3 regions of the Streptomyces sp. NPDC005863 genome follow, and region 2 is predicted to be linked to each of the others. Evidence: riboswitches for the same ligand, from Rfam matches in the RefSeq annotation. Region 2 holds a riboswitch; each other region holds the start of a gene.
The links. Region 2 has a riboswitch for cobalamin ahead of ACFYO9_RS13635 (ABC transporter substrate-binding protein). Riboswitches for the same ligand answer to the same signal wherever they lie in the genome.

Region 1 (7,537 bases), on a different contig from region 2:
GACCTCCAGGACCGCCGTGGCCATCGCGAAGACGCCGGGGTCGCCGCCCGAGACGACGGCCACCCGTCGACCGCGGCGCGCCAACTCCAGTGCGTACTCCGCGCGTTCGGACTCGACCCGGTTGTCGGAGCCGTGCCGGCGCTGGCCGGGACGGTGCGGCACCCGGTCGACGTACGTGGTGTAGCCGACCACGTCGTCCGCGGCGGCGAGCGCGCCGCGCGACTCGGGGGTCAGCCACAGCGGACCCGCGGGGCCGGTGCCGACCACCACGACCTCGCCGCGCGCCGACCCGGCGGCCGGCTCCGGCGCGGGGCCGCCCGTCAGCGGCGCCACCCGGCTCGGCAGCACCGCCACGGAGAAGTACGGCACCGACTCCGGGTCCACGTCGGCCAGCCGGCCGGTGCGTTCGCCCGCCATGGTGGCCCGCTCGACATAGCGCGCCTCGTCGAGGCGGCCCGCGCTCTCCAGCGCGCCCCGCACCTTGCCGAACGTGCGGCCCAGCTTCATGACGACCGCCGAGTCCGTCGCCGCGAGACGCGCCGCGAGCTCCTCCTCCGGGAGCGTGCCGGGCAGGACCGTGAGCACCTCCTCGGCCTCCACCAGCGGCTCGCCGAGCCGGGCCGCCGCCGCGCTCACCGAGGTGACGCCGGGGATCACCTCGGTCGGGTAGCGGTGCGCGAGGCGCTTGTGCATGTGCTGGTAGGAGCCGTAGAAGAGCGGGTCGCCCTCGGCGAGGACGGCGACCGTGCGGCCCGCGTCGAGGTGGGCGGCGAGGCGGGCCGCGGCCTCCTCGTAGAACGCGTCGAGCGCGCCCCGGTAGCCGCCGGGATGGTCGGTCCGCTCCGTGGTGACGGGGTAGACCAGCGCCTCCTCGATGTGGTCGGCGCGCAGGTGCGCGGCCGCGATCGAGCGGGCGATGGAACGGCCGTGCCGCGCCGAGTGGTACGCCACGACGTCGGCCGCCGCGATCACCTCGGCGGCGCGCAACGTCATCAGGGACGGGTCGCCGGGGCCGAGCCCGACCCCGTAGAGGCGGCCCCGCGGGGCCTGTTCGGTGGGCACGCCGCTCATTCCGTCTCGCTCGCAATCGCGTTGATCGCCGCCGCGGCCATCGCGCTGCCGCCGCGACGTCCCCGTACGACCAGGTACTCCAGGCCCGCGTGGTGGGCCGCGAGCGCGTCCTTGGACTCGGCCGCGCCGACGAAGCCGACCGGGATGCCGAGGACGGCGGCCGGGCGGGGCGCGCCCTCCTCGATCATCTCCAGGAGGCGGAAGAGGGCGGTGGGCGCGTTGCCGATGGCCACGACCGCCCCTTCGAGGCGGTCGCGCCAGAGTTCGAGGGCGGCGGCGCTGCGGGTGGTGCCGAGGCGCGCCGCGAGATCCGGCACGGACGGGTCGGCGAGGGTGCAGATCACGTCGTTGCCGGCGGGCAGCCGCTTGCGCGTGACGCCGCTCGCGACCATGTTCGCGTCGCACAGGATCGGCGCGCCGTCGCGCAGCGCCTTGCGGGCGTCGGCGATCACGCGCGGGCTGTACGAGAGGTCGCGCACGAGGTCGACCATCCCGCAGGCGTGGATCATCCGGACCGCGACCTGGCTGACGTCGGCGGGCAGACCCTTGAGGTCCGCCTCCGCGCGGATGGTGGCAAAGGACTCGCGGTAGATCGCCGCGCCGTCCTTCTCGTAGTCGAACACTGTGCTCTCGCTCATCTCGTGGCCGTGGTTTTCGTGGTGGTACGTGCGGTGGTGACCGTCTCGGTCAGGGTTGTGCCCGTGACCCGTGCGGGTTCCTCGCCGGGGGCGTGCACCGTGACCTCGTACCGCCCTTCGCCGGTGGCGAGTACGTCGACCCACGCCCCGTGCGGGTGGCCGCAGCGCCGTTCGCAGCCGGACCAGTGGACGGGAAGGCCGCCGGGGCCCGGCACGGCGTCCGCGCGGACGTCAGCGCGGGACTTGGCGCAGCCGGGGCGGCCGGTGCAGGCGCCGACGCCGAGCCAGGGCGCGTCGGGGGTGGTGAGGTATCCGGCGCCGCGGAGCGCGGCAAGCCGTTCCCGGGCGGCGACGTCGTCGGCGAAGCCGGGCAGCACGAAGCCGCGCCAGGGCGTGACCCGCAGCTCGTCGCCGGGCAACGGCAACAGCGCCCGCCACGCGTCGACGCTCACCCGCCCGAGCGGCGCACCGACGAGGACGGCCCGCCCGTGGACGCCGGGTGATGGCGGACCGGTGACGGGTACGTCCGGGATGGCGACGGGTACGGGTACGGGCGGACCGGTGACGGGTACGTCCGGGAGGCCGACGGGCGCCTCAGCGCCGGCGACCGGCACGTCCGGGAAACCGGCCGGTGCCTCACCAGCGGCGACCGGCACGTCCGACGGGCCGGCGGGCGCCTTCCCGGTGGCGACCAACGCGTCCGGCAAGCCGACCCCCGCCCCCGCCGCAGCGGCCACCGCAACCCCCGCCCCCTTCAACGCCCCCGCCACATCCACGTCCCGCCCCGCCGGCAGCTCCCGTACCCGCCACGCGCCGTTGCCCGCCTCGCGGGCCTCGTCCAGGAAGGCGCCGGCGGCGGCGAGGGCCGCGCGCGGTGCGTCGGTCGCGGCGATGCGGACGGCGCGCCCCGCGACCCGTACGACCGCCGTACCCCCCGATTCTGCGATCAAGGTCACATCGCCGCCCAGCCCGGCCACGTCCCCGCGGCCGTCGTCCAAGACGAACAGGAAGCGGCCGGAGAGCTGCGTCGCCCACTCCGCCCCGCAGAGGAGTCCGTCCAGCTCACGGGCCCACAACTGCACGTCGGCGTGGCCGAGTCCGTCCGTCGTGGCCAGCGGGGACGCCACCACGTTCCGGACGCGCTCGTGCCGTTCCGAGGGCAGCAGGCCCGCCCCGGTGAGCAGGCGGGAGAGTTCGCCGCCGCAGGCCTCGCCGAGCCCGCGCAGCTCGATGTTGCCCCGCGAGGTGATGCTGAGGTTGCCGTCCGCCAGGCGCTCCGCCACGTCGGCGAGCACCTCGACCTGATGGCCCGTCAAGAGGCCGCCGGGCAGCCGGAGTCGGGCCAGGCGGCCGTCGTCGGCGAGGTGCAGGCGGAGCGCTCCGGGGCAGGCGTCACCCCGGTCACGTATGGGGTATTCGCCCTGGTCTGGGGAGGGTGCTCGGGTGGGCGGCATGGCGGCGAGCATACCCACGCCGATCCGGCCGGTCGCCTCCCGAGACGGGCCGTCCCGGCAGGTGGCCGCCCCGCTCGCGGCGGGCAGGACTTACTATGCAGGCGGCGGGCGCCGAGCCCGTCGACGCCAGCGACGGCGTGGGTCCACCAGGACCCGAGGGAGGAAGCCCGGTGCGAATCCGGCGCGGTCCCGCCACTGTGAGCCCCACCCGTGGGGTGAGCCAGGAACTCCCGCCGTCCATACGACCACCCGGGGCGCGGACACCCCGAGGAAGGCCTGCGCCCGCATGCTTCTGCTGTTGTCGACCTCCGACACCGACCTGCTCAGCGCCCGCGCGGCGGGAGGCCCGGTCGACTACCGGTTCGCCAACCCCTCGCGCCTGGACCTCGACGGGCTGCCCGCCCTGCTCGACGGCGTCGACCTCGTCGTCGTACGCCTCCTCGGCGGTGTCCGCGCCTGGCAGGACGGCCTCGACCAGCTCATCGCCACCGGCCTCCCGGTCGTCGTGCTCACCGGCGAACAGGCACCCGACGCCCAGCTGATGGCGTCCTCCACCGTGCCGGTCGGCATCGCCGCCGAGGCGCACGCCTACCTGGCGCACGGCGGCCCCGCCAACCTGGAGCAGCTGGCCCGCTTCCTCTGCGACACCGTGCTGCTCACCGGCCACGGCTTCGAGCCGCCCGCGCCCGCCCCGTCCTGGGGCCCGCTGGAGCGCACGGCCCGCGCGGACGTCGAGGGCCCGACCGTCGCGGTGCTCTACTACCGCGCCCACCACATGAGCGGCAACACCGCCTTCGTGGACGCCCTGTGCGGCGCGATCGAGGACGCCGGGGCCCGCCCGCTGCCGCTGTACGTGGCCTCGCTGCGCGCCCCCGAGCCCGAGCTGATCGACGCGCTGCGCGCCGCCGACACCATCGTGACCACCGTCCTCGCGGCCGGCGGCACCAGGCCCGCCGAGGCCTCCGCGGGCGGCGACGACGAGTCGTGGGACGCGGGCGCCCTGTCCGGCCTGGACGTGCCGATCCTCCAGGCGCTCTGCCTGACCGGGTCGCGCTCCGCCTGGGAGGAGAACGACGAGGGCGTCTCGCCGCTCGACGCCGCGAGCCAGATCGCGGTGCCGGAGTTCGACGGCCGCCTCATCACGGTGCCCTTCTCCTTCAAGGAGATCGACGAGGACGGGCTCCCCGCGTACGTGGCCGACGCCGAGCGCGCGGCCCGCGTCGCCGGCATCGCCGTGCGGCACGCCCGCCTCAAGCACATCCCGGCCGCCGACAAGCGCCTCGCGCTGGTCCTCTCCGCCTACCCGACCAAGCACTCCCGCATCGGCAACGCGGTCGGCCTCGACACCCCCGCCTCCGCCGTGGCGCTGCTGCGCAGGCTGCGCGCCGAGGGGTACGACTTCGGGCCCGAGGCCGACATCCCCGGCCTGGTCTCCGGCGACGGCGACGAGCTGATCCGCGCCCTGATCGACGCGGGCGGCCACGACCAGGAGTGGCTGACCGAGGAGCAGCTCGCCGCCAACCCGGTGCGCATCCCGGCCGCCGACTACAAGCGGTGGTACGCGACGCTCCCCGCGGAGCTGCGCGAGTCCGTCGAGGGCCACTGGGGGCCGCCGCCCGGCGAGATGTTCCTGGACAGGTCCCGGGTGGGCGACGGCGGCGACCCGGAGGGCGACATCGTGCTCGCCGCCCTGCGCCGCGGCAACCTGCTCATCCTCATCCAGCCGCCGCGCGGCTTCGGCGAGAACCCGATCGCGATCTACCACGACCCGGATCTGCCGCCGTCGCACCACTACCTGGCGGCGTACCGCTGGATCGCGGCCGCCGACTCCGACGGCGGCTTCGGCGCCGACGCGATGATCCACCTCGGCAAGCACGGCAACCTGGAGTGGCTGCCCGGCAAGAACGCGGGCCTCTCCGCCGCCTGCGGCCCGGACGCCGCACTCGGCGACCTGCCGCTGATCTACCCGTTCCTGGTCAACGACCCGGGCGAGGGCACACAGGCCAAGCGCCGCGTGCACGCCACGCTCATCGACCACCTGGTGCCGCCGATGGCGCGCGCCGACTCCTACGGCGACATCGCGCGCCTGGAGCAACTCCTCGACGAGTACGCCCAGATCAGCTCCATGGACCCGGCGAAGCTGCCCGCGATCCGCGCGCAGATCTGGACGCTCATCCAGGCCGCCAAGCTCGACCACGACCTGGGTCTGGAGGACCGTCCGGACGACGACGGCTTCGACGACTTCCTGCTGCACGTCGACGGCTGGCTCTGCGAGATCAAGGACATGCAGATCCGCGACGGTCTGCACGTGCTGGGCGCGGCCCCGGCCGGCGCCGACCGCGTCAACCTCGTCCTCGCGATCCTGCGGGCCCGCCAGGTCTGGGGCGGCACCACCGCACTGCCGGGTCTGCGCGAGGCCCTCGGTCTCGACGAGTCCGCGGCGACCCGCACCGGCGCCGACGAGGCCGAGGAGAAGGCCCGCGCGCTGGTCCAGGCGATGGACGACGCGGACTGGGACCTCGCCGCGCTCCCCACCGACCAGGGTGAACAGGTCGCCGCCGTCCTGGAGTTCGCGGCCCGCGAGGTCGTCCCGCGCCTCGCAGGCACGACCGCCGAGCTCGACCACGCGGTGCACGCCCTGAACGGCGGCTTCGTCCCCGCGGGCCCCTCGGGCTCCCCGCTGCGCGGCCTGGTCAACGTCCTGCCGACCGGCCGCAACTTCTACTCGGTCGACCCCAAGGCCGTCCCGTCCCGCCTCGCGTGGGAGACCGGCCAGGCGCTGGCCGACTCCCTGCTGGAGCGGTACAAGTCCGACAACGGCGCGTACCCCACCTCCGTCGGCCTGTCGCTGTGGGGCACGAGCGCGATGCGCACCGCGGGCGACGACGTCGCGGAGGCCATGGCGCTGCTCGGCGTCCGCCCCGTCTGGGACGACGCGTCGCGCCGCGTCACCGGCCTGGAGGCCATCCCGTACGAGGAGTTGGGCCGCCCGCGCATCGACGTGACGCTGCGCATCTCGGGGTTCTTCCGCGACGCGTTCCCGCACACCATCGGCCTGCTCGACGACGCGGTACGGCTCGCCGCCGCCCTGGACGAGCCCGCCGACCGCAACCACGTCCGCGCCCACGCCCAGGCCGACCTCGCCGAGCACGGCGACGAACGCCGGGCCACCACCCGCATCTTCGGCTCCCGCCCCGGCACGTACGGCGCGGGCCTGCTGCAGCTCATCGACTCCCGCGACTGGCGCACCGACGCCGACCTCGCCGAGGTGTACACGGTGTGGGGCGGTTACGCGTACGGCCGCGGGCTCGAAGGGCGCCCGGCGCGCGCCGAGATGGAGACCGCGTACAAGCGCATCGCGGTGGCCGCGAAGAACACCGACACCCGCGAGCACGACATCGCGGACTCGGACGACTACTTCCAGTACCACGGCGGCATGGTGGCGACCGTGCGCGCGCTGCGGGGCACCGCCCCGGAGGCGTACATCGGCGACTCCACGCGCCCCGAGACGGTCAAGACCCGCACCCTCGTCGAGGAGACCTCGCGGGTCTTCCGGGCCCGCGTCGTCAACCCCAAGTGGATCGAGGCGATGCGCCGCCACGGTTACAAGGGTGCCTTCGAACTCGCCGCGACCGTGGACTACTTGTTCGGGTACGACGCCACGACGGGCGTCGTCGCCGACTGGATGTACGACAAGCTCACCGAGACGTACGTCCTCGACCCGACGAACCGTCAGTTCCTCCAGGAGAACAACCCCTGGGCGCTGCACGGCATCGCGGAGCGCCTCTTGGAGGCGGAGTCGCGCGGCATGTGGGCGAAGCCGGACCCGGCGGTGCTCGAAGCGCTGCGCCAGGCCTACCTGGAGACCGAGGGCAACCTGGAGGACGAGGGCTGAGCCCCTCGCCCGCCACGGCGGCCGGCCCTCACCGCGCCGGCCGGCCGCCGTCCAGCCAGGCCAGCGCGGCCGTCGTCAGCGCGGTGACACCGGTGGTGAGCGTCGGCTCGACCAGCGGCGCGAAGGACGGCGAGTGGTTCGAGGGGATGTCCCGCTCGAAGGTGCCCGCGCGCTGCGCGGCAATCACCTCGTCCGCGTCGGCGCCGCCGAACAGCCAGTAGCAGAGCGGGACGTGGCCCTGCGCGGCGGTGGCGAAGATCCCGACGTCCTCGCTGCCGGTGACCTGTCCCGGGTCGACGACCCGCTCCGTGCCGAGGACCGCGCTGATCGCGGCCATCGTCCGGTCGACGGCGTCCGCGTCGTTGATGACGACGGGGAAGGTGTCGATCTCCGTGATCTCCGGCTCCTTCTCCGCCCCGGCCGTGGCGGCCTCGCCCCTGATGATGCGCTCGACGGCGGCGAGGACGCGGGTGCGGACC
Region 2 (7,537 bases):
CGAACGCGTCGCTCAATCGGGACAGCCCGTTGACCCTTGACCTCCAGATCGAGGGCAGTGCGATCACCGGAACGTGGACGGAGCAGACGGCCGCCGACGGCTACTACCGAGGGGCGCGCTACTTCGGGGCCCTTCAGATGCTCGTCGATCCGACGGGGCGTCGCATGTCGGGCAAGTGGCTTGGCTTCGGGCGGGATTACGAGGTCAATTCGGGGCCGTGGGAGCTGCGGCTCATGGACGCGTCCACCGGCAAGGCCACCCTCGACCGTTACAACCGCCGCCCGGAGTGACGCACGTGTCCGGGCGAGCCCGCTGTCACGGCCCGTGACGTTCGGCCGTCCCCTCGTGCATCCACATCATGTTGATCCTGTGCATCTTTGCCGTCGGCCGCATGGAAGCCGGACGAGGCCGCCCATCTTGCCGGGTGGCCTCGGCGCACGCCGTGATAGCACGGAGTGATCGCTTCCGAAGGAAGGTACGGCCTCATGGGCATCTTCAGCCGTCGCCAGACCGGCACCACCGAGCGGGCGCCGGGTGGTGGCCTCGGCACGCTCGATCCGCAGGCCGCGGGGGGCGACGCCGCTCTCGACCCCGCCCTTCGCTCGCTGGAGGGGCAGTGGACCATCGACCGGCCGCACAGCCGGATCGGGTTCTCCGTGCGGCATGCCATGGTCACCACCGTGCGCGGTGCTTTCGCCGATTACGACAGTGCCCTGTACTTCGACGGTGCGCAGCCCTCGCGTTCGCGGGCCGAGCTCACCATTCGTATCGCCAGCGTCGACACCGGCGTCGAGCAGCGCGACGCGCATCTCGTCGGCGCCGACTTCTTCGACGCGCGCCGCTATCCCGAGATGGTCTTCCGCTCTACCGCCACCGTGCACGACGGCGGGGAGACCTTCCGGATGGCGGGGGATCTCACCATTCGCGAGGTCACCCGGCCCGTCGAGCTCCAACTCGACTATCTGGGCTCGGTGGTGGACCCCTTCGGCTTCGAGCGGGTCGGCTTCGACGGGACCACCACCATCGACCGGACCGACTGGGGTCTCGTCTACAACCAGCGGCTCGCCGCGGGCGGCACCATGGTGAGCGAGAAGGTGCGACTGCAGTTCGATATTTCAGCCGTTCGGGCCACCGCCGTTTAGCGGGGCCGTGGCCCTGCGGCCGTTGCGCCGTTATGCCTATTTTCCCTTTTCCCGTCGCGCGTACGGGTGTTGGTAATTTGGCTCCTTCGGATTCCCCGAATTTCCTGGAGGCGCTGTGGCTCGCGTATCGGCGGCAGCCGGAGGACTCGCTCTGGTGGCCGCCACGTGCGGTTACGTGACCATGGGGCCCTCCGGCGGCCCGGAGGAGACGATTCCTACGCTCTTCCTGACGCAGGAACGGGCGTCCACCGCCTCCTCGGAGTCCTCCGGCGCGCATGACAGGCCACTCGCCAACCGCTTCGTCGTTCGGGACCGTTCCGGAGCGACGGTGGGCGGCGCCTACGAGTCGTGCGTCGACGGGCTCGTCGGGGGGCGGGCACTCACCGCGTACTGCTCCGGGATCATCGAGATCTCCGGGAAAGGGAAGATCGCCTTTCAGGCCTCCCGGTCGGTCACGGACGGGCCCGATGCGAAGCAACCCGTGGTCACCGGCGTCGTCACCGGGGGAACCGGCGCCTACGACGACGCCGGCGGGGAGATGGACCTCACCCCGCCGGGCTCCGACGCCGACCCGTGGGTCGCCGAGTTCCGGTGACCGGAAGCCCGGCTCACGGGACGGTTCAGGGGCCCGTGAGCGGGACCGGGCGGAAGTGGGTCGTCAGGCGGCCCCCGTCGTCCAGGACATGGAACGCCACCGACGGGGGCAGGTCGCGGTGCACATGGTGCGACGGGTCCGTTTGGTGCTCCCACGGGAGGCGCAGCGTGGAGACCACTCCGGGGGCCACGAGCAACGGTCGGCCCGCGAACGTCGTCGCCGCCGGCGTGTGCGCGTGGCCCGCCAGGAACGCCGTGACGTTCGGGTGGCGTGACGTCAGGTCGGCCAGGCGGTCCTCGTCGAGCTGACGGATGCCGTCCACGTACGGCGTGTTCAGCGGGACCGGCGGGTGGTGGAAGGCGATCAGGACCGGGCGCGTGGGCGGGGTGTCGGCGAGGAGGTCCGACAGCCAGGTCAGGGTCTCGTCCTCCAGTCTGCCGTGGTCCTCGCCGGGGACGGACGTGTCGCACAGGGCCAGGACGAAGCGGTCCGTGGTGTGGGAGGTGTTGATCGGCCTCGTGCGCCCGCTCGCGCCACCGGGTTCACCCAGCAAGTGCTCGCGGTAGGCGGGCCGTTCGTCGTGGTTTCCGGGGCAGGTCAGCAACGGGTGACGGGACGTCAGGAGCTTGCGGGCCGCCTCGTACTCGGACGGGGTGGCGTGGTCGGCGATGTCGCCGGTGACGATCACCGCGTCCAGGTCGTACGGGAGGTCGTTCAGGTAGTCCATGACCGCGCGGGTGCGGGCGACGCTGCGGCCGGCGTCGGGGGCGGTGGTGTCGAGGTGGGTGTCGCTCAGGTGGGCTATCACGGAGGGCAGTGGCATGCCCCGAATCTATGGGGCGGGCAGGGGGCGGGTGGAGAGCCAACCGCCGGCCTTTGGCCTGCTGTCTGCGGGGGGCGTGGCGCCCCGGGTTCGTCCCGCCGTCAGCCCCGCAGGAACCGCACCGAAGGGCGGCCCGCCCCCGCGTCCGGCTCCTGGGTCACCACCGCCCGTACCCCGTACACCTCGGCGATCAGTTTCTCGGTGATCACCTCGGCCGGGGGCCCCGCCGCGTACGCGGTGCCGTCCTTCAGGATCAGCAGGTGGTCGCAGAACATCGCCGCCAGGTTGAGGTCGTGCAGTGCGATCACGCTGGTGACGGGGAGCTCCGCGACCAGGGCCAGCAGGTCCAACTGGTGCTGGATGTCGAGGTGGTTGGTGGGTTCGTCGAGGAGGAGTTCGCGGGGCTCCTGGGCGAGTGCGCGGGCCAGCTGGACGCGTTGGCGCTCGCCGCCGGACAGGGTGTGCCAGGCCTGCGCGGCGCGTTCGGTGAGCCCGGTGCGCGCCAGCGCCTCGCGCACCGCCCGCTCGTCGTGGGGCGTGGGCGCGGACCACGCGCGGCGGTGCGGGATTCGGCCCAGGCGTACGACGTCCCGTACGGTCAACTCGACCTGTGTGGTGGCGTGTTGCTCGACCACGGCGATCCGGCGCGCCACCGCGCGGCGGCCCGTGTCGGCCAGCGTGCGGCCGTCCAGGGTCACCACGCCGGAGGCCGGGGCGAGGACGCCCGCGAGGATGCGCAGGAGCGTGGACTTGCCGGATCCGTTGGGGCCGAGGAGCCCCACGGTGGCGCCGTCGGGCGGGGCGAGGCTGACGCCGTCGACCACGAGGCGGCCGCCCGCCTCCCGGCTGACCCGGTCGGCGCGGACCCCCGTGTGCGGGCCCGCCGTTTCCGTGCGGACCAGGTCGTACGTCACGACACCCTCCGCGTCCGGTACAGCACCGCCACGAACGCCGGTACGCCGATGAGCGACGTCACCACGCCGACCGGGACCTCCTGCGGGTCCAGGGCCGTGCGGGCCAGCGTGTCCACCCAGACCAGGAAGACCGCGCCGGCCAGCGCCGTGACCGGGAGCAGCCTGGCGTGCCCGGAGCCGACGAACGCGCGGGCCGCGTGCGGCAGGACCAGGCCGACGAAGCCGATGGCGCCCGCCGAGCTGACCAGCGCCGCCGTCAGCAGCGCCGTCGTGCAGAGCAGAATGATCCGGGTGCGGGCCACCCGGACGCCCAGCGTCGCCGCCGCCTCCTGCCCGAACGCGAACGCGTCGAGCGTACGGGCGTGGGCGAGGCAGATGAGCAGCGTCACCGCGAGCACCGCGGCGCACAGCCACACGTCGGTCCAGCCGATTCCGCTGAGCGAGCCGAGGAGCCAGAACAGCACGCCCCGCGTGGTCTCGGCGTCGCCCGCCGTGAGGATCACGAACGAGGTCAGCGCGGAGAAGAGCTGCATCGCGGCGACACCGGACAGGACGACCCGGTCCGTTGTGTCGCCCAGGGTGTGGCTCAGGAGCAGCACCAGCGCGAAGGAGCAGAGCGCGCCGACGAAGGCGCCCGCCGAGACCGACACCGCTCCCCCGCCGACCCCGAGGACGACGACCGCGACCGCTCCCGTGGACGCCCCGGAGGACACCCCGAGGACGAAGGGGTCCGCGAGCGGGTTGCGGAGCAGGGACTGCATGACGGCTCCGCAGACCGCGAGGCCGGCGCCGCAGACCGCGGCGAGCAGGGTGCGGGGCATCCGCAGGTTCCAGACGATGCCGTCCCTGATCGGGGTGAGCGGGGTGTCGCCGAGGCCGAGGTGGGCGGCGACGGTCGACCACACGTCGGGCACGGAGATGTCCGCGGGGCCGATGGTGACGGCCATGGACATGGACAGGACGAGCGCGGCGACGCCCGCCGTCCAGAGCAGACCCAGGCGTACGCGGGAGGGGGCGGCACCGGCGGCGTCATCGAGGACGGCTCCCGTGCCCGTGCCCGTACCCGTACCTGTGCCCGCACCCGTGCCCGTTCCCGTACCCGGCGCCGTCTCGCTCGCCGTCACTTGGCGAGCCTGAACTTCCGCAGGCCCGCCGCCACTTGTTCGATGCCGTCGACCGTACGGATCGTGGGGTTCATCGCCTGGCCGCTGAGCAGGACGTACCGCTTCTTCTTCACCGCGGTGAGGTTCTTCGTCGCAGGGTTGGTCTCCAGGAACCTGATCTTCGCCTTCGCGCTCTCCGCCGACTGCGACTTGCGCGTGAGGTCGCCGAGGACGAGCACGTCGGGGTCGCGGTCGGCGACCGTCTCCCAGTTGATCTGCGGCCACTCGTCGTGCGTGTCGTCGAAGACGTTCTTCGCGCCGAGTTCGCGGGTGATGATGCCGGGGGCGCCGCAGCAGCCCGCCATGTACGGGGCGTCGGAGTTGGCGAACCAGTACAGGATGCGCGTGTCGGACGCGTCGATGTCTTTCGTCGCCTTCGTGACCCGGCGCTTCATGTCGGCGATCAGCTTCTCGCCGCGCCGCTCGACGTGGAAGATCTTGGCGAGGTCGCGCACCTCGCCGTAGACCGTGTCCATGGTGAGGGTCCGCACGCGCTTGCCGTCGCCGGCGCCGTCGTTGTCCTTGCCCGCGCAGTCGCTGGGCGAGACGTAGACGGGGACGCCGAGCTCGGTGAACTTCGCTCGGTCGGCGACCCCGCCCTTGCCGACGGTGAAGAGGAAGGAGGCGCTGACGAAGTCCGGCTCCTTGTCGAGGACCTTCTCCAGCGAGGGGTAGCGGTCGGAGAGCCGCTCGACCTTCGCGTTGTCCTTCGCCAGGTTCTTCAGGACCGGGTCGGTCCAGGTGCCGGTCCCGGCCATCCGGTCGGCGAGGCCGAGCGAGAGCAGGATCTCCGTGGAACCCTGGTCGAGGGAGACGGCCCGTCGCGGCGGCGCCGTGACCTGCGCCTCCTTGCCGCAGGAGGCGACCGTGACCGGATAGCCGTCGGCGCTCTTGCCCCCGCCCCCGTCCCCGTTCCCGGAGCGCGCGGTGTTCCCCGCCGAGCCGTCGCCGCACGCGGTGAGCGTGAACAGAGCGGCGCAGAGGAGGGCGGACAGGCGCACGGGCGCGGATATATGGGCTGTCGAGGACACGTGATCCCTTGGGTCTCGCGGCTCATACGCGGAGCCTGGCCTGCGTCACGACCTCCGCCGCCCGGTGTGCGGACGGAGGCGCCAGCAGGTCTTCGGACTCGGGATCGACCGGGCGGGGCGCCTTCCCGGGCGTCCTGAGACGCCCAGTGGCCGTTGCCCCGCCCGTCCCCCTCACCGCTGCGCGTCAGTTCCGGATTCGCACCGGATTCCCTGGCCCAGGTGTGGGTTTGACTGGCTTGCGCAAGTTATCACGCACCTTCACGCGCTCGTTCCGGCCGCCGGTCCCGGTTCGGTGCGGCTTCGGTCAGGCCGTCCGACCGGCTACGGTCAGGCCGTCGGTCCGGCTTCGGTCAGGCCGTCGGCGCCGGGCGCGGCTCGCCGCGATACGTGCCGAAGGACCAGCGGTTGCCCTCCGGATCGGCGATGCCGAACTCCCGGCTGCCGTACGGCTTGTCCTCGATCTCGGTGGTGATCTCCACGCCCGCCGCGGTGAGGCGCCGGTACAGCGCGTCCACCTCGGCAGTGACGATGTAGGCGCCCGCGCCGCCCGGCTTGCCGCAGGTGGCCGCAGACTCCGGGTCGTACGAGCCGAGCATGATGCCGCCGCCTTCGGGCCAGTCGAGCTGGGCGTGGGCGACGCGGCCCTCGTCCTCGTAGACGGCCGTGCGCAGGAAGCCGACGGTGCCGACGAGGAAGTCGATCAGTGCGGGGGCGTCCGCGGCCTGCACGCCCGGCCAGATGGCGGGGGCGGGGGTCACGCGGGTGTCAGGGGTGTCGGGGGTGTCAGGGGTGTCCAGCCGCTGTTCCGGCTGGCTGTTCGGTGTGTTCGGTGTGGTGTTCATGGCTTCGAGTCTTCGCCTCCACCATGGGCCCCGGCTTGGATATTCCGGCACTCTTCGGCCAGCCAGCTGGTCGGGCTCGCCCCCGTGTACTGCCGGAAGTCGCGGACGAGGTGGGAGTGGTCGTAATAGCCGGTGTCGGCCGCGACCCGGGCGAGGTCGGGCCGGTCGCCCGCCGCGACGGCCCGGGTCACGGCGCCCTTCGCGTGCTGGAAGCGCATCAGGCGGGCGGCCTGCTTCGGGCCGAGTCCCGTCTCGGCGCGGAACAGCGCGGTCAGCCGGCGCTCGCTGAGCGCGACGTGCCGGGAGAGTCCGCCGAGCGTGCCCGCGCCGCGGTGCCGGGCCAGCCACGCCCAGGCCTCGGCGACCTCGGGCCGTACGGGGCCCGCCGCGCGGTCGGCGGACGCGAGCCGGCGCAGATAGCCGGAGAGGAGAGCGAAGCGGTCCTCCCATCGGTCCAGCTCGCAGAGCCGCTCGCGGACCTCCGCCGCGCGGGCGCCGAACACGTCCGTGCCCGCGACGACGAGCTGTCCGGTCAGGTCGGCCGCGGGCACGCCGAGGAGCGCGCGGGCCGCGAGGGGGTGCACGGCGAGCTGGATGCCGGCCTCGTGCTCGGGCTGGACGACGTAGGCGGGGCTCTGGTGCAGGCCGCCCACCACGATGTCGGTGCGCGCCGCCTCCGGTCCCGTGGCCCGGTCCGGGGAGTCGCCGGTGGCGATGGCGCCGTCGAGGGAGAAGATCACCGTCAGGTACGGCGACGGCAGGCCGCGGTGCAGGGCGGGGCGCTGCCCGGCGGTGCGGTAGCCGACCGCGGAGACGACCATGCCGTCGAGCCGTGGCGCGGCCCGGACGAACTCTCGGGTGCCCATGGGTTCAGTATGCGCGGCGGGGTACGGTCCGGTCGCGGCGTACGCCCCCGCACCCGGCCCCGGGGGCATACAGCAACCCGGCATCGGCGCCCCTCGTGCCTACCCCTGTTCATCTCCCGCATGCCCCCGCGGCACGGTGACTTCGATCATGGGAAATGCGC
Region 3 (7,537 bases), on a different contig from region 2:
ACACCGGTCCGCGTGGTCATCGCCGTCTGCCTTGTCGCGCCCTTCGTGGCGATGCTGTGGGTGAGCTCCTACGCCAAGATCGACCCGGCCCTGATCGGCATCCCGTTCTTCTACTGGTACCAGATGCTGTGGGTGCTCATCTCCACGGTGCTGACGATGACCGCGTACAAGCTGTGGCAGCGTGACCAGCGCTCCCGCAAGGCCGCGCAGGCCCAGGGGGGTGCCGGAAAGTGACCACACTCGCATCGGGCGGCGTGAACGGCGTCGCCCTCGGGGTCTTCATCTTCTTCTTCGTCGCGGTCACGGCGATGGGCTTCCTGGCCGCGCGCTGGCGCAGGGCCGAGACGCAGTCCCTGGACGAATGGGGCCTGGGCGGCCGGTCGTTCGGCACCTGGGTCACCTGGTTCCTGCTCGGCGGCGACCTGTACACCGCGTACACCTTCGTGGCCGTCCCGGCGGCGATCTACGCGGCGGGCGCGGCGGGCTTCTTCGCCGTCCCGTACACGATCCTCGTCTACCCGCTGATCTTCACCTTCCTGCCGCGCCTGTGGTCGGTCTCGCACAAGCACGGCTACGTGACCACCTCGGACTTCGTGCGCGGGCGGTTCGGCTCCAAGGGTCTCTCGCTGGCCGTCGCGGTCACCGGCATCCTCGCCACGATGCCGTACATCGCGCTCCAACTGGTCGGCATCCAGGCCGTTCTCGACGTCATGGGCATCGGTGGCGGCCCGGACACCAACTGGTTCGTCAAGGACCTGCCGCTGCTGATCGCGTTCGCGGTGCTCGCCGCGTACACGTACTCCTCGGGGCTGCGCGCGCCCGCGCTGATCGCGTTCGTGAAGGACGGGCTGATCTACCTCGTCATCACCGTCGCGATCATCTACATCCCGATCAAGCTCGGCGGCTTCGACGACATCTTCGCCAAGGCCGGCGACGCCTTCGGGGTGGTCAACGAGGGCACGGGCAAACCGCGCGGCGCCCTCGCGCCGCCCGAGGCCGGCCAGTGGACGTACGCGACGCTGGCGCTCGGCTCGGCGCTCGCGCTCTTCATGTACCCGCACTCGATCACGGCGACGCTCTCCTCCAAGAACCGCAACGTCATCCGCCGCAACACCACGATCCTGCCGCTCTATTCGCTGATGCTGGGCCTGCTCGCGCTGCTCGGCTTCATGGCGATCGCGGCCGGGGTCAAGGTCGACAACGGTCAGCTGGCCATCCCGCAGCTCTTCGAGGACATGTTCCCCGACTGGTTCACCGGCGTCGCCTTCGCCGCGATCGGCATCGGCGCGCTCGTGCCCGCCGCGATCATGTCCATCGCGGCCGCGAACCTCTTCACCCGCAACATCTACAAGGACTTCATCAAGCCCGACGCGACGCCCGAGCAGGAGACCAAGGTCTCCAAGCTGGTCTCGCTCCTGGTGAAGGTGGGCGCCCTCATCTTCGTCCTCGGCATGGACAAGACCGTGGCGATCAACTTCCAGCTGCTCGGCGGCATCTGGATCCTGCAGACCATGCCCGCGCTGGTCGGCGGCCTGTTCACCCGGTGGTTCCACCGCTGGGCGCTGCTCGCGGGATGGGCGGTCGGCATGGTCTACGGCACGCTGGCCGCGTACGGCGTCGCCTCGCCCACGCAGAAGCACTTCGGCGGCTCGTCCGACACGATCCCCGGCATCGGCGAGATCGGCTACATCGGCCTCACCGCCTTCGTCCTGAACGTGGTGGTCACCGTGGTCCTCACCTTCGTCCTGAAGGCGCTGAAGGCCCCCGAGGGCGTCGACGAGACGTCTCCGGAGGACTACACGGCGGACGCGGGCGACCCCGGCGTCGTGGAGGAACTGCCCCCGGCCACCGCGGGCGCCGGCCACTGACCCCGCTCCCGCGGGGCTGAGTCCGCTCCCGCACCGCCGACGCACGAGGGCCGCCGGAAAACCGGCGGCCCTTTGTCGTGCGCTGTTGCACACTGCGCCCCATGGACATCACGATCAGAGCGGCACACCCCGAGGAGTACGCGGCGCTGGGCGACCTCACCGCGCAGGCCTATCTCGACGACGGACACCTGGACTACGGCGCGGAGGACCACTACCTGCCCGTGCTGCGGGACGTGGCGGGGCGCGCGGCGCACGCCGAGATCCTGGTGGCCGTGGCGGACGACGGCGCGCTGCTCGGCGGGGTCACCTTCGTGCCGTCCGGCGGCGCGCTGGCCGACATCGCGCGGGGCGACGAGACGGAGATCCGCATGCTGGCGGTCTCGCCCGCGGCGCGCGGCCGCGGGGTCGGCGAACTGCTCGTCCGCGCATGCCTGCAGCGGTCCAGGGAGGCGGGCAGGCGCCGGCTCGTGCTGTCCTCCTCGCCCTCCATGCGGACCGCACACCGGCTCTACGAACGCCTCGGCTTCGTGCGGACCCCGGAGCGCGACTGGTGCCCGCTGCCCGACCTCCCGCTGCTCACCTACGCGTTGACACTCTAGGCCCCACCCTCCGCGATCCGACACAAGATGTGGGCCTGCTTCCGCGAGCCGACACAAGATGTATGCTCGTGCTCGCTGTCGCCGCAGGGGAATCCGGTGCAAGTCCGGAACTGTCCCGCAACGGTGGACGTGTACGCCTTTGTCGTACGCGGAGTCCGAAGACCTGCCGGCAGCGCACCCGTGCCGTCCGGCCCGGGTGCCGACCGTCCGGGCCTCGTGGAATGGGCCGGTGGACGCGGTACGCCGCCCTGTCCGGGTGCGCCCGTGTGTGCCGTCCCCTCGCGCAGGCCCAGAGCCGAGCGAGGGAGAGCTCCACGTGACCATCGCGCCTGCCGAACCTGCGTCAGCGCGGGCACCGCGACCCAGTGCCAGCACCGACAGCACCGACAGCACCGAGGGTGCCGACGCGCCGGGGACCGCGCTGCTGCGCACCCTGACCGACCTCACCGCCGACCTCCCCGACGCCGACCCCGGCCGGGTCGCCGCCGCCGCGCTGCGCGGCCGCTCGGCCAGGGCCGACGAGGCGGAGCTGCGCACGCTCGCGACCGAGGCGGCCGCGGGGCTCATCTCCGAGGACCCGGCGTACTCCAAGCTCGCCGCCCGGCTGCTCTCCCTCTCCGTCGCCGCCGAGGCCGCCACGCAGGGCGTGCGCTCCTTCACCGAGTCGATCGCGGTCGGCCACCGCGAGGGCCTGATCGCCGACCGCACCGCCGACTTCGTCGCCGCGCACGCCGCCCGGCTCGACGCGCTCGTGGACACCGCGCTCGCCGACGGCGCCGACTTCCGCTTCGGCTACTTCGGCCTGCGCACGCTGCATAGCCGCTATCTGCTGCGCCACCCCCTCACCCGGCAGGTCATCGAGACGCCGCAGCACTTCATGCTGCGCGTGGCGAGCGGCCTGGCCGAGGACGGCAGCGTCCGCGCGCTCGACGAGGTCGCCGCGCTGTACCGCCTGATGAGCCGCCTGGACTACCTGCCGTCCTCGCCGACGCTCTTCAACTCCGGCACCCGCCACCCGCAGATGTCCTCCTGCTACCTCCTCGACTCCCCGCTGGACGAGCTGGACTCGATCTACGACCGCTACCACCAGGTCGCCCGGCTCTCCAAGCACGCGGGTGGCATCGGCCTCTCGTACTCCCGGATCCGCTCCCGCGGTTCGCTGATCCGCGGCACCAACGGGCACTCCAACGGCATCGTGCCGTTCCTGAAGACGCTGGACGCCTCGGTCGCCGCGGTCAACCAGGGCGGGCGGCGCAAGGGCGCGGCCGCGGTCTACCTGGAGACCTGGCACTCCGACATCGAGGAGTTCCTGGAGCTGCGCGACAACACCGGTGAGGACGCGCGCCGCACGCACAACCTCAACCTCGCGCACTGGATCCCGGACGAGTTCATGCGCCGGGTCGCCGCCGACCTGCCGTGGTCGCTCTTCTCGCCGTCCGACGTGCCGGGCCTCGTCGACCTGTGGGGCGACGACTTCGACGCCGCGTACCGCGCGGCGGAGGCCGCGGGCCTGGCCAAGAAGACCATCCCGGCCCGTGAGCTGTACGGCCGCATGATGCGCACCCTCGCGCAGACCGGCAACGGCTGGATGACGTTCAAGGACGCCGCCAACCGCACCGCCAACCAGACCGCCGAGCCCGGCCACACCGTGCACTCCTCGAACCTGTGCACGGAGATCCTGGAGGTCACGGACGACGGCGAGACGGCGGTCTGCAACCTCGGCTCGGTCAACCTCGGCGCGTTCGTGGAGAACGGCGACATCGACTGGGAGCGCCTCGACGCGACCGTCCGCACGGCCGTCACCTTCCTGGACCGCGTCGTCGACATCAACTTCTACCCGACCGAGCAGGCCGGCCGCTCCAACGCCAAGTGGCGCCCGGTGGGCCTCGGCGCGATGGGTCTGCAGGACGTCTTCTTCCAGCTGCGGCTGCCCTTCGACTCCCCCGAGGCGCGCGCCCTCTCCACCCGCATCGCCGAGCGCATCATGCTCGCCGCGTACGAGGCCTCCGCCGACCTCGCCGAGCGGAGCGGCCCGCTGCCCGCCTGGGAGAAGACCCGCACCGCACGCGGCATCCTGCACCCCGACCACTACGACGTGGAGCTGACCTGGCCGGAGCGGTGGGCGGCGCTGCGGGAACGTATCGCCGCGACCGGCATGCGCAACTCGCTGCTGCTCGCCATCGCGCCGACCGCGACCATCGCGTCCATCGCCGGCGTGTACGAGTGCATCGAGCCGCAGGTCTCCAACCTCTTCAAGCGCGAGACGCTCTCGGGTGAGTTCCTCCAGGTCAACGCCTATCTGGTGGAGGAGCTGAAGCGGCTGGGCGTCTGGGACGCGCAGACCCGCGAGGCGCTGCGCGAGGCCAGCGGCTCGGTGCAGGGCTTCAGCTGGATCCCGGCGGACGTCCGCGCGCTGTACCGCACCGCGTGGGAGCTGCCGCAGCGCGGCCTGATCGACATGGCCGCCGCGCGCACCCCGTTCCTGGACCAGGCGCAGTCGCTCAACCTGTTCCTGGAGACGCCGACCATCGGCAAGCTCTCCTCGATGTACGCGTACGCCTGGCAGCAGGGCCTGAAGACCACGTACTACCTGCGCTCGCGCCCCGCCACCCGCATCGCGCGCGCGGCCGGCGGCTCGAACACGGCCGCCACCGCCCCCGCCCCCGTCCCCGCGCAGGCGACCCCCGAAGACGCCGTCGCCTGCTCCCTGGAAAACCCCGAGTCCTGCGAGGCCTGCCAGTAATGAGCACCACCAACTCAGAGAAGAACCTGCTCGACCCGGGCTTCGAGCTGACCCTGCGCCCCATGCGCTACCCGGACTTCTACGAGCGCTACCGGGACGCGATCAAGAACACCTGGACCGTCGAGGAGGTCGACCTCCACTCCGACGTCGCCGACCTCGCCAAGCTCTCGCCCGGCGAGCAGCACATGATCGGCCGGCTGGTCGCGTTCTTCGCGACCGGCGACTCGATCGTCTCCAACAACCTCGTGCTGACCCTCTACAAGCACATCAACTCCCCCGAGGCGCGGCTGTACTTGAGCCGTCAGCTCTTCGAGGAGGCCGTGCACGTCCAGTTCTATCTGACGCTGCTCGACACCTATCTGCCCGACCCGGAGGACCGTGCGGCGGCCTTCGACGCGGTCGAGGAGATCCCCTCCATCCGTGAGAAGGCCGAGTTCTGCTTCCGCTGGATGGACTCGGTGGAGAAGCTGGACCGCCTGGAGAGCAAGGCCGACCGGCGCCGCTTCCTGCTGAACCTGATCTGCTTCGCGGCGTGCATCGAGGGGCTCTTCTTCTACGGCGCCTTCGCCTACGTGTACTGGTTCCGCAGCCGCGGCCTGCTGCACGGCCTGGCCACCGGCACCAACTGGGTGTTCCGCGACGAGACGATGCACATGAGCTTCGCCTTCGACGTGGTCGACACGGTCCGCAAGGAGGAGCCCGAGCTCTTCGACGACGCGCTGCGGCAGCAGGTCACGGACATGCTCAAGGAGGCCGTCGAGGCCGAGCTGCAGTTCGCCCGTGACCTGTGCGGCGACGGTCTGCCCGGCATGAACACCGACTCGATGCGCGAGTACCTGCAGTGCGTGGCCGACCAGCGGCTGCAACGCCTCGGCTTCGCGCCGGTCTACGGCTCGGAGAACCCCTTCTCCTTCATGGAGCTGCAGGGCGTCCAGGAGCTGACCAACTTCTTCGAGCGGCGGCCCTCCGCGTACCAGGTCGCGGTCGAGGGGTCGGTCTCCTTCGACGACGAGTTCTAGCTCTGGCGCACGGCGGCCTCCCTGTGCCCGTCCCGTCGGCTTCGGCGGGGCGGGCACACGGCCGCGGTCAGCGCGGGGTGGCCCGCAGGACGAGCCGCTTGGGGTGCAGGGTGATGCCGACGCGGGTGCCGGTGTCGGTCTCCCCCACCGGTTCGAGGCGCCACTTCGGGGCCACCGTCCCGAGGATCAGGGCGAGTTCGGCCAGGCTGAAGTGGTCGCCGGGGCACTTCCTGTTGCCGACACTGAACGGCATCATCGCGAACTCCGGTACGGCGGCGGCGCGTTCTGGATTCCACCGGTCCGGGTCGAACTCAAGGTTCCGCTCGAAGGAACGCGGGTCGCGCTGCATCGCGTAGACGCTGTAGACGATGTCCGCGTCCGCCGGAATCGAATAGCCGCCCAGTTCGGTTTCGGCCACCGACCGGCGCGTGAATATCCAGGCGGCCGGCCGTATGCGCATCGCCTCGGTGACGACATTGCGGGTGTGCGGCAGGGCCGCCAGATCGGCGAATGTGATCGCGCGATCGGGGGCCACGGAATTTACCTCTTCAACCAACCGCCTTTCCTGCTCCGGGTGTTCGGTGAGCAGATGGAAGGTCCACGCCAACGTCGACGCCACATTCTCCGCACCCGCCACGACGAGCGACACCACGTTGTCGTGGATCTCCTGGTCGGCTATGAGCGCCCCGGATTCGTCCCTGGCCCGCAGCAATTCGGCGAGCAGGTCGTCCGGGGCGCCGGGCCCGGCCGCGCGACGCTCCGCGATGATCTCGTCGACCAGCGCGTGCAGATCGGCGAGCGCCCGCTCGAAGCGGCGGTTGGCGGGGGTCGGGACGCGGTAGAGGGGCCCCACCGACAGCACCATCCGGCGGTAGAGCCCCTCGAACACCGTGTGCAGCGAGTCCGCGATGCGGTCCGCCTTCTCCCCTATGGAGTCGACCTCCAGGAGCGAGCGCGAGACGATGCGCACGGCGGTGCGGAACATCTCCGCGCCCACGTCGACGGTGGCGCCCGGCTGCCAGCGGGCGGCCGTGGCGCGCGCCTCCTCCTCCATCACCTTGGCGTAGTCGGCGATCCGCTCGGGCCGGAACGAGGGCTGCATCATGCGCCGCTGGCGCCGGTGCAGCTTGCCGTTGCTGGTCGCCACGCCCTTGCCGAGGAGCACCTCCAGGGTGTCCCAGAGCGGGCCCCCGACGATGTAGTCGGGGTTCTTCAGGAGGGCGCCCACGAGCTCCGGATCGCAGACCGCGTACGCCGTGCGGGGTCCCAGCCTGATCCGTACGAGATCCCCGTGGTCGCGCAGCGCGG

Region 1: linked by a shared signal. The riboswitch ahead of cobN (cobaltochelatase subunit CobN) and the one ahead of ACFYO9_RS13635 (ABC transporter substrate-binding protein) in region 2 are both predicted to bind cobalamin.
Region 3: linked by a shared signal. The riboswitch ahead of ACFYO9_RS02695 (ribonucleoside-diphosphate reductase subunit alpha) and the one ahead of ACFYO9_RS13635 (ABC transporter substrate-binding protein) in region 2 are both predicted to bind cobalamin.

The regions. Positions count from the first base shown of each region.
Region 1 covers NZ_JBIAII010000005.1:303,834-311,370, forward strand. Annotated here, with positions in the region: gene ACFYO9_RS20410 (precorrin-2 C(20)-methyltransferase) at 1-1,071, opposite strand, end outside; gene ACFYO9_RS20415 (precorrin-8X methylmutase) at 1,068-1,709, opposite strand; gene ACFYO9_RS20420 (cobalamin biosynthesis protein CobG) at 1,706-3,163, opposite strand; cobalamin riboswitch at 3,282-3,414, shown strand; gene cobN (cobaltochelatase subunit CobN) at 3,450-7,058, shown strand; gene ACFYO9_RS20430 (amidohydrolase) at 7,087-7,537, opposite strand, start outside.
Region 2 covers NZ_JBIAII010000003.1:271,873-279,409, forward strand. Annotated here, with positions in the region: gene ACFYO9_RS13605 (XRE family transcriptional regulator) at 1-290, shown strand, start outside; gene ACFYO9_RS13610 (YceI family protein) at 486-1,142, shown strand; gene ACFYO9_RS13615 (hypothetical protein) at 1,297-1,737, shown strand; gene ACFYO9_RS13620 (metallophosphoesterase) at 1,763-2,560, opposite strand; gene ACFYO9_RS13625 (ABC transporter ATP-binding protein) at 2,662-3,474, opposite strand; gene ACFYO9_RS13630 (iron chelate uptake ABC transporter family permease subunit) at 3,471-4,427, opposite strand; gene ACFYO9_RS13635 (ABC transporter substrate-binding protein) at 4,595-5,668, opposite strand; cobalamin riboswitch at 5,734-5,919, opposite strand; gene ACFYO9_RS13640 (VOC family protein) at 6,019-6,510, opposite strand; gene ACFYO9_RS13645 (helix-turn-helix domain-containing protein) at 6,507-7,376, opposite strand.
Region 3 covers NZ_JBIAII010000001.1:643,787-651,323, forward strand. Annotated here, with positions in the region: gene ACFYO9_RS02680 (DUF3311 domain-containing protein) at 1-234, shown strand, start outside; gene mctP (monocarboxylate uptake permease MctP) at 309-1,868, shown strand; gene ACFYO9_RS02690 (GNAT family N-acetyltransferase) at 1,970-2,467, shown strand; cobalamin riboswitch at 2,517-2,653, shown strand; gene ACFYO9_RS02695 (ribonucleoside-diphosphate reductase subunit alpha) at 2,784-5,210, shown strand; gene ACFYO9_RS02700 (ribonucleotide-diphosphate reductase subunit beta) at 5,210-6,229, shown strand; gene ACFYO9_RS02705 (cytochrome P450) at 6,297-7,537, opposite strand, start outside.